DNA from 3 places in the Pseudomonas sp. MWU13-2517 genome. Region 2 is predicted to be linked to each of the others. Evidence: riboswitches for the same ligand, from Rfam matches in the RefSeq annotation. Region 2 holds a riboswitch; each other region holds the start of a gene.
What was found. A riboswitch is a leader RNA that binds a small molecule or an ion and turns the genes downstream of it on or off. The one in region 2 is predicted to bind cobalamin.
Positions count from the first base shown of each region.

Region 1 (3,270 bases), on a different contig from region 2:
CCCGCAACACGTCAAGGCTGGCACCGTAGGTGAAAGCGAACGCTTCGTCGCGGGCCACGGCAATACGCACGCCAGCAAGCAACGGCTCGGCCTTGACCACCTCAGGGGCGGCAAAGGTCACCGGCGGCGGCAAAGCCACCTCGCAACTGCTGCCCAGGGCTTGGGCGGCGGCATCCAGGCGTACGTCGAGGTCATTCAATTCACTGGCCTGGACCAGACCCAAGTGACGGCTTGGCAGTTCGATCCCGGTTTCCCGGGACAGTGCGCCGTACCAGCGCAGGCCTTCAGTGAGACTCCCTTCGAGCAGTTGCGCATGGCGCAGCGTGCCAACGCGGTTGGCCAGCACGCCGGCGAACGGCAAGTCCGGCTGATAGCGCGCCAGGCCCAGGGCCAGCGCGCCGAAGGTCTGGGCCATCGCGGTGCCGTCGATCACCCCAAGGACTGGCACGCCGAAGTGTCGGGCCAGGTCGGCGCTGGATGGGGTGCCGTCGAACAGGCCCATCACGCCTTCGATCAGGATCAGATCGGCCTCCCCCGCTGCTTCCCACAGCAAGCGACGGCTTTCCTGCTCGCCGACCATCCACATGTCCAATTGATACACCGGCGCACCGCTGGCACGCTCGTGGATCATCGGATCGAGAAAGTCCGGCCCGCATTTGAACACGCGCACCTTGCGCCCCAGGTTACGATGCAAACGGGCGAGCGCGGCGGTGACGGTGGTTTTGCCCTGGCCGGACGCCGGTGCAGCGATCAATACGGCCGGGCAATGACGGGGCTGATTCAAAGCTCGACGCCCTTCTGTGCCTTGATACCGGCCTGGAACGCGTGCTTGAGCATGCCCATTTCGGTCACGGTGTCACCCATTTCGATCAGTTCGGGCTTGGCGCCACGCCCCGTGACCACCACATGCTGCATCGGCGGGCGGGCTTGCAGGTCGCTCAATACCTGATCCAGGTCGAGGTAGCCGTGCTTGAGGGCGATGTTCAACTCATCCAGCACCACCAGGCCAATAGTCGGGTCTTGCAACAATGCTCGGGAAACCGCCCAGGCAGCCTCGGCAGCGGCGATGTCGCGCTGACGGTCCTGGGTTTCCCAGGTAAAGCCTTCGCCCATCACATGGAAACGCACTTGCTCGGGGAAGCGGCGGAAGAACAATTCTTCGCCGGTGCTGTTACGTCCCTTGATGAACTGCACCACGCCGCATTGCATGCCATGGCCCATGGCGCGAGCGAGCATGCCGAACGCCGAACTGCTCTTGCCTTTGCCGTTGCCGGTCAGTACCAGCAGCAATCCGCATTCGTTGGGGGAATTGGCAATGCGCTCATCGATCACGGCTTTTTTGCGCAGCATGCGCGCCAAGTGGCGCTCGTCGCGATCAGGGGAATCAGTCATGGCAGCTCTCCGTTGGGGCTGAACAAAAACGGCGGGCAGAAAAGAAAAAAACAGACAGCCAAGCATCGCCCACCGTGATGCTGTTGGATGCTTCAGGCCGGTCTCCGGGCTCATGAGTGGCGCTCTACAAAAGAACAGGCCGACGTTGCGCCTTCCCATATCGCACGGCGATACAGTGGCAAAAGGCAGCGTCTTGACTCATTTACCGTTGCGGGGGCAGCGCCGGAATCGCGGCAACACTGTGTACAAGTGCGCTCACTCACCGGCTTCCCTGTTTCACTCTGTCGACCCACGGGTCACAGAGCACCTGGAACAAGCCGCGAAGGTTAGTGGGTTGGGGGTGGAGCGTCAATTAAAGCTGGCCAGACAACCCAAAGCTGCAAGCGGGCATTGCACCCGCTTGTTGCAGCTTTGGGTTGTGTTTTATGGATTACGAGCCAGGTTTGCTGGCAGCACGCGCTTGGCAGTCAAATAAGCATTCTGCCAATACGCTTTGGACAACGTATCCAGTTTTACCGTGCCGCCAGTCTGCGGTGCGTGCACAAAGCGGCCCTCACCTACGTAGATCCCAGCATGGCTGACCTGCGAACCACCACCCGTGGCGAAAAACAGCAGGTCACCGGTTTGCAGGTTTTCCTCACTGACGTTCTGGGCACGCATAACGATCAATTCACGGGTCGTGCGTGGCAACGAGATGCCCGCCGCATCACGGTAGACAAAACCGATCAGGCCACTGCAATCAAACCCGGAATCCGGCGTGTTGCCACCCCAACGATAAGGCGTGCCAACCAGGCCCAGCGCACGGAAGAGCACATCTTCGGCAGCAGGCGAGAAACTCTGCGTGGAGTAATTGAACACCGGCTTGGGCTTGACGGCCACTGGAGCGGGTGGCGGGCGGCTTGCGCAGGCACTGAGGAGCGCGGCACAAACAAGCAGAATGAGGCGGGCTGAGGTCGACATGGGCAGAACAATCCTGGTCTGGATGCGGCTTTTCGCTGCCGAACGCTGAAAACCAGAACGCGCAAGCAAAGCTCGCGCGAACGGATTCCAACAATATCCAGGGATTCTAGCGCTTACACGTCAAACTTCAAGTATCACTTTAACTTTACTTGCTAGCGGTAACCGTAGTCGGGGCCATGGCGAGGGCGCGCTTGGCTTCGATGAAGGTTTTGCTCCAGTAGCTATCACCCAGGCTGTCGACGCGGACACCGCCACTGCGGCGGCTGCTGGAGTGAATAAACTGGTTATCGCCCAAGTAGATACCGGCGTGACTGACACGACCACGACCCGCCGTACTGAAGAAAAGCAGATCACCCGGCTTGAGGTTGTTGCGTGCGACCAACGGTGCATTCACGTTGATCATTTCGCGCGTCGAGCGTGGCAGATTCATGCCAGCCTCTTCACGAAACAGGTAGCCGATAAAGCCGCTGCAGTCGAAACCGGCTTCAGAGGTACCGCCGAAACGGTAACGGGTACCGATCAGGGACATGCCGCGTTCAAGAATGCTGTCGGCCAGAACTGGAAGCTGATAAGGCTTGTTGCCGTCGAAGTTGGCAAGTTCTTTCTCGGTTGCCACTTCTTCTTCATAGACAGTCGAAGACTGGGAAGCGACGAATTTTGCCTGGGACTGCTGTTGGGTCTTGTGCTGCTCAGCCACTTGTTGAGGGTGGGAGGCGCAACCAAACAACAGGGTAACAAGTGCGAGAGGCACGAGGGGTGCGAAGCGATTTAGCATGGGCACGACCGTGGCTGATATGTAAAGAAGTCGAGACTATGCCTTCTATCACATCGATTTGCAAATTCAATCGCGGTCTATGTGACTTATCGTTTTGACCCCGACATCTAAGCCCTTAACACCCTGTACCCGCCTTTTGCGTG
Region 1 is NZ_JALMFA010000005.1:83,059-86,328, forward strand. Features, by position in the region: gene M5B97_RS08965 (cobyrinate a,c-diamide synthase) at 1-784, opposite strand, end outside; gene cobO (cob(I)yrinic acid a,c-diamide adenosyltransferase) at 781-1,392, opposite strand; cobalamin riboswitch at 1,470-1,718, opposite strand; gene M5B97_RS08975 (C40 family peptidase) at 1,816-2,352, opposite strand; gene M5B97_RS08980 (NlpC/P60 family protein) at 2,498-3,127, opposite strand.
Region 1: it holds a riboswitch for cobalamin, as region 2 does, so the genes downstream of both, cobO (cob(I)yrinic acid a,c-diamide adenosyltransferase) here and M5B97_RS22595 (CbtB-domain containing protein) in region 2, are expected to answer to the same signal.

Region 2 (3,270 bases):
ATTTCAGCCGGCGCACGCCAATGCGAAGGTGGCATGGGGGGATTTTCTGCGGCTGATCAACAGTCGGGAAGGGGCCTTGGCAAGTTCCTCGGCCAGGGCCAGGGCGGCGCCTTCGGCGATGCCGTAACAGCCGGTATGGGCAAAGGCTAGCTCGGATTTGTGGCTCAGGCGGTCTTCATACATAGCCAGATGCTGTGCACTGAAGCACCGTAAGGGCAGACCCAGCCGCTCGGCCAGCGCCAGTAAGCCCGGCTCATGCTGTTTGTGATCGATACTGGCCAGCGCCGTGACCTGTTGGCGCTCGATACCGCCCTCGGCGAGGGCGGCGTCAAACAGCGCCAGCAGGGCATCGACCTCACAGCCCCGCCGGCAACCCAGGCCGACCACCAAGGTCATGCCGAGTATTGACTGTCGCGATGACGCCGGAACAACCAGGCGCTGATCAGGCCCAGGGCCAGCCAGAACAGCACGTTAGTCAGTTGCGACGCGATTTTGAACTGCGCTTCCAAGGCCTCCGGGGCCAGCATCGAATGCACTTCGGGTTGCGGCGCGCCGATCACATGAGGTACGGCCAGGATCGCCACGCCCAGCACTTTGAGCAGCCAGTTGCGCCCAAACACCAGCAGCGCGATACCGGCCGCCGTGGAGGCGGCGGTGCCGATCCACCAGATCTGGCGCTGGGCCAAATCCGCCGCGGCAGTGCCCGGCAACTCCGGTGGCAAGCCCAGAGTAGGGGCCAATACGAACGTTGCGTAACCGGCCAGGCCCCACAGCAGGCCCTGCGCCGTGCGGGTGGGCGCCCGCAGGGTGTAGAGACCGGCCAGCATCAGCGCGAAACCAACGGCGACCACCAGGTTGCCACCGGTGGTAGACAGCACGCGCTGCCAACCGTCTTCAGGCTCCCAGGCCTCGGCATCGTGAGTGTGGGCGGCGGCGCCGTCAGCATGTGCATGGGGGACTTCGGCAGTCGCTGGGGCCTTTTCAAAAGTCTCTGCCTGCAAAATCAGGGGTGCGACCCAGAAGCTTTGCAGCAAGGTCAGCAGCAAGGCGGCCAGCAACCCGGTGAACCCTGCGGTTTGCGCAATACGCTTGATCATGTCGGCAGGTCTCAGTGGCACGGGAAAGCGGCGCTGTGGCGGGTATCGTGCGCAGCGTTATGCACCGCTTCGATATGCGAGAAACCGGCGAAATAAACCAGGCACGCGCCAAGAATCGACGCACCGATGGCGGCGGTCAGGCGTTGGCTCAAGGTAGAAGTGCCGCTGGCGGCGGACGAAGTACTGCTGATGATCGACATGGCGCGTCCCTTTGGGGTGTCAGGGTGAAACGAGCGCATGCAAACCCCGCGAGCCAGGCACGCAGGGTTCCGAACAGCGCCCGCCCACCGCGGGTTTGTTATCTGATTTTTTCGGGCCGGTCTCCGGGCTTGCGAGGGGCGCTCTCGAGAGAGTCCTGAAAGCGTCGCCTTCCCATGCATTCGCACAGTGGCTGTGACACTTCGCTCGCTTACCGTTGCGGGGGCAGCACCGGACTGGTCATATCGCTATGACGCACCGGTTTCCCGTTTCACCCTTTGCAGGGCACCCGAAACAAGGTGTGTAGGAGAGCATGAGGGGGTTGGGGGAGTCAATTGGGGGAGTCAATTGGGGGGTGGGCATATCCGTTGTTTGGGTGATGGCGGGTATTGGTTCCGCCCTTACGGCGGCTCACTTTTGAAAAGCGCAAAAGTAAGCAAAACGCTCTTGCCCCAACACTCGGCACCTCGCTCACGCTCGGTGTGCCCGTAATCCGATATTGATTTGGGGGGCCGCCGCCACGCGCCATCCATGGCGCGGGGCGGCTAAACCGGCATCCCTGCCGGTTTACCCCCCAAATCAATATCGAATTCCGGCCAGCGTGTTTAACGGGGCGCCTAGATCAAAATCAAGATCAAAAACCAAAGCACGGCGGCCTGACAGCCGGCCTGAGTGGTTGGATCAAAAGCAGATACGCGTAGAAGCTGGCTTGCCGGCGATGCAGAAGCCTCGGTACATCAGGCACACCCAGCCGATGTCATCGCAGGCAAGCCAGTTCCTACAGCCTGATCGAGGTCGACATAAAAACTCGGTCGGCTGTCAGGCCGCCGCGTTTGCGTTTGATCTTAGGCGCCCCGTTAAACACGCTGGCCGAACGCAGGCTTGAATCCGTGGGTAACCCGGCAGGACGCCGGGTTAGCCGCCTCGCGCCATGGATGGCGCGTGGCGGCGGCCCACGGATTCAAGCCGGAGTGAGGGCATGCCGAGCCTAGGCGAGGCACCGAGTGTTGGGGCAAGAGCGTTTTGCTTACTTTTGCGCTCTTCAAAAGTGAGCCGCTGTAAAAGCGGAACCAATAGCAGCCGTTACCAAAGAAACGGATATGTACACTAACCCAACCCATCATTGACCATCCCCCAAGCACTGCGTAGCCTTGCACCCTCGAGGTTCTTCGGCCTAGGCCGAAGCTAAGAAGGGAACGCGGTTCAAGCCGCGGCTGCCCCCGCAACTGTAAAGGGTTCGACTGACTGCCACGCCACTGCCGAAAACGCGGGAAGGCGCAGCCAGCGCCGGTCGCAAGACCCGCAAGCCCCAAGCCAGGAGACCTGCCTCGTAACCGATTTTCCAATTCAACCGGGCGGGGTGATCCGGTGACGAAATCCGCTGCTGCGCACCGCCGCAGGGCCTGTCGTCCCGTCTGCCCGCCCCAAAGGGCATCCGATGAAAACACTGGCCAAACTCCCCGTCACCATCGTTACCGGCTTTCTCGGCTCGGGCAAAACCACCTTGCTGCGCCACATGCTCGACAACGCCCAGGGCCGCCGTATCGCCGTGATCGTCAACGAGTTCGGTGAACTGGGTATCGACGGCGAAATCCTCAAGCAGTGCTCCATCGGTTGCACCGAGGAAGAGGCCAGCGGCCGCGTGTACGAACTGGCCAACGGCTGCCTGTGCTGCACCGTGCAGGAAGAGTTCTTCCCGGTGATGCGCGAGTTGGTGGCCCGTCGCGGCGACCTTGACCATATCCTGATCGAAACCTCCGGCCTGGCCCTGCCAAAACCTTTGGTGCAAGCCTTCCAGTGGCCGGAAATCCGCAGCGCCTGCACCGTTGACGCCGTGATCACCGTGGTCGACAGCCCAGCCGTGGCCGCAGGCACCTTCGCCGCCTTCCCGGACCAAGTGGACGCGCAGCGCAAACTCGACCCGAACCTGGACCACGAATCGCCGCTGCACGAGCTGTTCGCCGATCAATTGGCC
Region 2 is NZ_JALMFA010000016.1:131,913-135,182, reverse strand. Features, by position in the region: gene M5B97_RS22605 (cobalamin biosynthesis protein) at 4-396, opposite strand; gene M5B97_RS22600 (CbtA family protein) at 393-1,097, opposite strand; gene M5B97_RS22595 (CbtB-domain containing protein) at 1,109-1,297, opposite strand; cobalamin riboswitch at 1,394-1,603, opposite strand; cobalamin riboswitch at 2,441-2,641, shown strand; gene cobW (cobalamin biosynthesis protein CobW) at 2,734-3,270, shown strand, end outside.

Region 3 (3,270 bases), on a different contig from region 2:
AGGCACTGCCAGCCATACCGAGGGCCAACGTACGCCACTGAGGTTACCCAGCAGCCAGAACAGGATGCCCCGGGCCTGTTCGGAGCTGGCCGACTTGGTGATCAGGAAGGCAGTGAGGGCATTGAACAGCTGCGAACCGGCAATGCCCGCGAGGATGATCTGCCCGGTACCGGTGGCCGAACCGCTGGCGCGCGCCAGCAGGATCACCAGGGCAAACGCGGCCATGGCGCCGACAAATGCACCCGCCGACAGTGAAATCAAGCCACCGCCCACGCCGATCAGGGCCACCAGAACTGCACCGGTCGAGGCGCCGGCGCTGATGCCCAGCAGGTACGGATCGGCCAACGGGTTACGCAGCAAGGACTGTAAAATCACGCCGCAAGTCGCCAGCCCCGCACCACAGGCGGCAGCGACCAGGGCGCGGGTCAAGCGGTAGTTCCACACCACGCCTTCATCGATCGGGTCCAGTACGTAGCCGGCCGCCCACAGTTTGTTGGCGAGCACCTGCAACACCACCTGCGGTTCGATGGCGGTTTCACCGATGGCCACGCCGGCGAGGATCGCGAGCAGGAGCAGGATGAGGGCGAGCAAGGTGCGGATCATTTCGGCAGGTCGTAGCCGTCGATGGCTCCGGCCAGTTGTTCCAGGCCATCGAACGTGCGCAGGCTGGCCTGCAGGGCCAGGGCATCAATAATGATGATGCGGTTGTTTTTCACCGCGTCCATGTTGCGGGTCACTGGGTCGCTGCGCAGGAAGGCGAGCTTCTTTTCATGATCGTCGGCCGGGTAGCGGCGGCGGTCCATGCGTGCGATCACCAGGAAGGTCGGGTTGGCCTTGGCGATGGTTTCCCAGCCGACCGCGGGCCACTCTTCATCGGACTGCACCACGTTGGAAAGGCCCAGGGTTTCCAGCATGAACTGCGGAACGCCCTTGTGACCGGCCACGTAGGGATCGCTGGCCATCTCGGCGCTGGAGAACCACACCAAGGCGCTGGCCTGTTTGAGGGCCTTGCTTTGTGCAGTGGCGACGGATTTGGCCAGGCGCGCCTTGAGCTCATCGTTCAGCTGTTGGCCACGCGCCTGTACGTCGAAGATTTCGGCGAGTTGGCTGATGCTCTTATAAATGGTCTCGATGCGGAACGGCTCCAGCCGTGTACCGTCGGCGCCCACCAGGTTGTCCTTGCCTTCGCAGTCGGAGGGCAGCAGGTAGGTGGGGATCTTCAGTTCATGGAATTGCTCGCGGGTGCCGACCACGCCTTGCGGGCCGACCACCCATTCCAGTTCGGCGGCCACCAGTTGCGGGCGTTTGGCGATCACGGCTTCGAAGCTCGGCTCGTTGTTGGCCAGGCGCTCAATGCGATCGTTCTGTGCCTTGTACTGCGCCAGTACGCTGTTGAACCACAGCGAGGTGCCCACCACTTTATCGCCCACGCCCAAGGCATACAGCATTTCGGTGGCGGCCTGGCCGATGGTCACGCTGCGCGCAGGCGCTTGCTGGAAGGTGAGGGTGCTGCCGCAGTTTTCCACCGTCAGCGGGTAGTGGGTGGGCGCGGCGTGGGCCAGGGCACAGAAGCCAATGCCGGTGAGCAGGGCGGTAACGCGTGGCAGCATGGGGCGATCTCCGAGTGAACCGTACGTGGAACTGGGGAGGCACGGTTCGGAAATACACCCTCGAGCGCCGTGGAAGCGCCAGGCAAGAATGTCCTTCCCGGACACCCCGCCGGTTAGTGATTGAGCTTGGGCCGGCAGGTCTCCTGACTGATGCGTCGTCGCCACGCCCCGGCCTTCCCGGACGAGGTCCAGTGGCATCAAGGGGCAGGCTCAGCACCTACAGTTGCGGGGGCAGTTCCGATTGACGCGGGTATACCGCGCTTCGGATTCCCTATTAGTCCCGTTTGGGAACCGGCGCGGTATGGTAGTTGATTAGAGCGAGGCGAAATAGCCCAAGGCGTGCCCGCTCAGAGACGAATGTCCTCAGGACCCTGGATCAGCGCTTCGATCCGCGTGCCGGTAGCGCGCTCTTCGTTGCTGAAACCGTCGTAGTCGGCCAGGTTGGCGAAGCGGATGCCGGTCAGGCGCTCTATCTGGGCCACGCTGCGCTGGTAGGTCCGAAGTTGGCCGAACACCAGGTCGAGCTGACCCAGTTCGCGGGTCTGGTCGATCATGTAGGCGCTGGCTGAGGGCTTGCCGTCGTCGCTGAGGTAGGCGACCACTTTCCAGAAGGCCTTGGGGATCTGAACACCCCGGTACATACGGTCGTCGTCGGCATACACCGGGCCGGTAAACACTGTGGCCCTGGCCTTCCAGCGTTGTGTGTTGTCCAGAATGTAGTCTTCGAGTTCCAGCCAGGTCTTCTGATTGAACCCGCTCATCTGCGGCGAGCAATTGGTGAAATGAAAGGTGTCGAGGTTGGCGGTTTGCGTCACGTCACCCCAATTGGGGTCTTGTCGACGGACCAGGTGGCCGCGATCGAGGCCATTATTGGCGTAGAGCGCTTCACCCACCTGCGCATCGATGGGCAGGCGGCCGTCGTAGGCCCAAGTATCGTTGCTGCGAACAATGTCTACGTGCTGGCCGCCGTCGATGTTGACCCCGACATAAAGCGCGAGCCGCTTTGAGCGTGACATCGTTATCGAGAAATGCGTGTAGTCCAGCCGCTGGTCGCCACTTTCCAGCGTCTGTACGTCACTGGCGAGGGCTTCCACCACCGTGGGCCAGGGCACGATGAAGCTGCCGAGAAAATCTTCAGCGTAGCCGTGCCGGTCCTTCAGATCGTTGGCGGAGGTCACGCGGGGCGTCGCCGCCCGCGCCTCCAGTAGCGTGGGGTTCGGTGCGATCAGCGGGCGCAGGTCGGCGAGCCGCGGGCGGTACGAAAGGTCGATCTTGGCTTTACGTGCGGGCATCGGTAAGTCCTCCATGGATAAACACGACTGCAACATAGGTTAATGACAATTGATGACACGCGTTAACCCCTGGGAGCTATCCTGAAACGGCTACCCGGACGTTCACCACACGCCAACAAGGAGCCAGTCAATGTGTGATCACTCTGTGCGTAACCCTATTTTTTGCTTGATTCCCCCCTATATGCTCGACCAGATCGCCCGCAACGGTGACAAGGCGCAGCGGGATGTCGCGCTGCGTACCCGCGCCAAAGACAGCACGTTCCGCTCGCTGCGCATGGTCGCGGTGCCCGCCAAAGGGCCGGCACGCCTGGCCTTGGCCATGGGGGCCGAGAAACAGCGTTCGATCTACAGCGCCGAGGGCACCGACA
Region 3 is NZ_JALMFA010000011.1:42,696-45,965, reverse strand. Features, by position in the region: gene M5B97_RS17060 (iron ABC transporter permease) at 1-603, opposite strand, end outside; gene M5B97_RS17055 (ABC transporter substrate-binding protein) at 600-1,610, opposite strand; cobalamin riboswitch at 1,726-1,921, opposite strand; gene M5B97_RS17050 (DNA/RNA non-specific endonuclease) at 1,958-2,902, opposite strand; gene M5B97_RS17045 (M4 family metallopeptidase) at 3,033-3,270, shown strand, end outside.
Region 3: it holds a riboswitch for cobalamin, as region 2 does, so the genes downstream of both, M5B97_RS17055 (ABC transporter substrate-binding protein) here and M5B97_RS22595 (CbtB-domain containing protein) in region 2, are expected to answer to the same signal.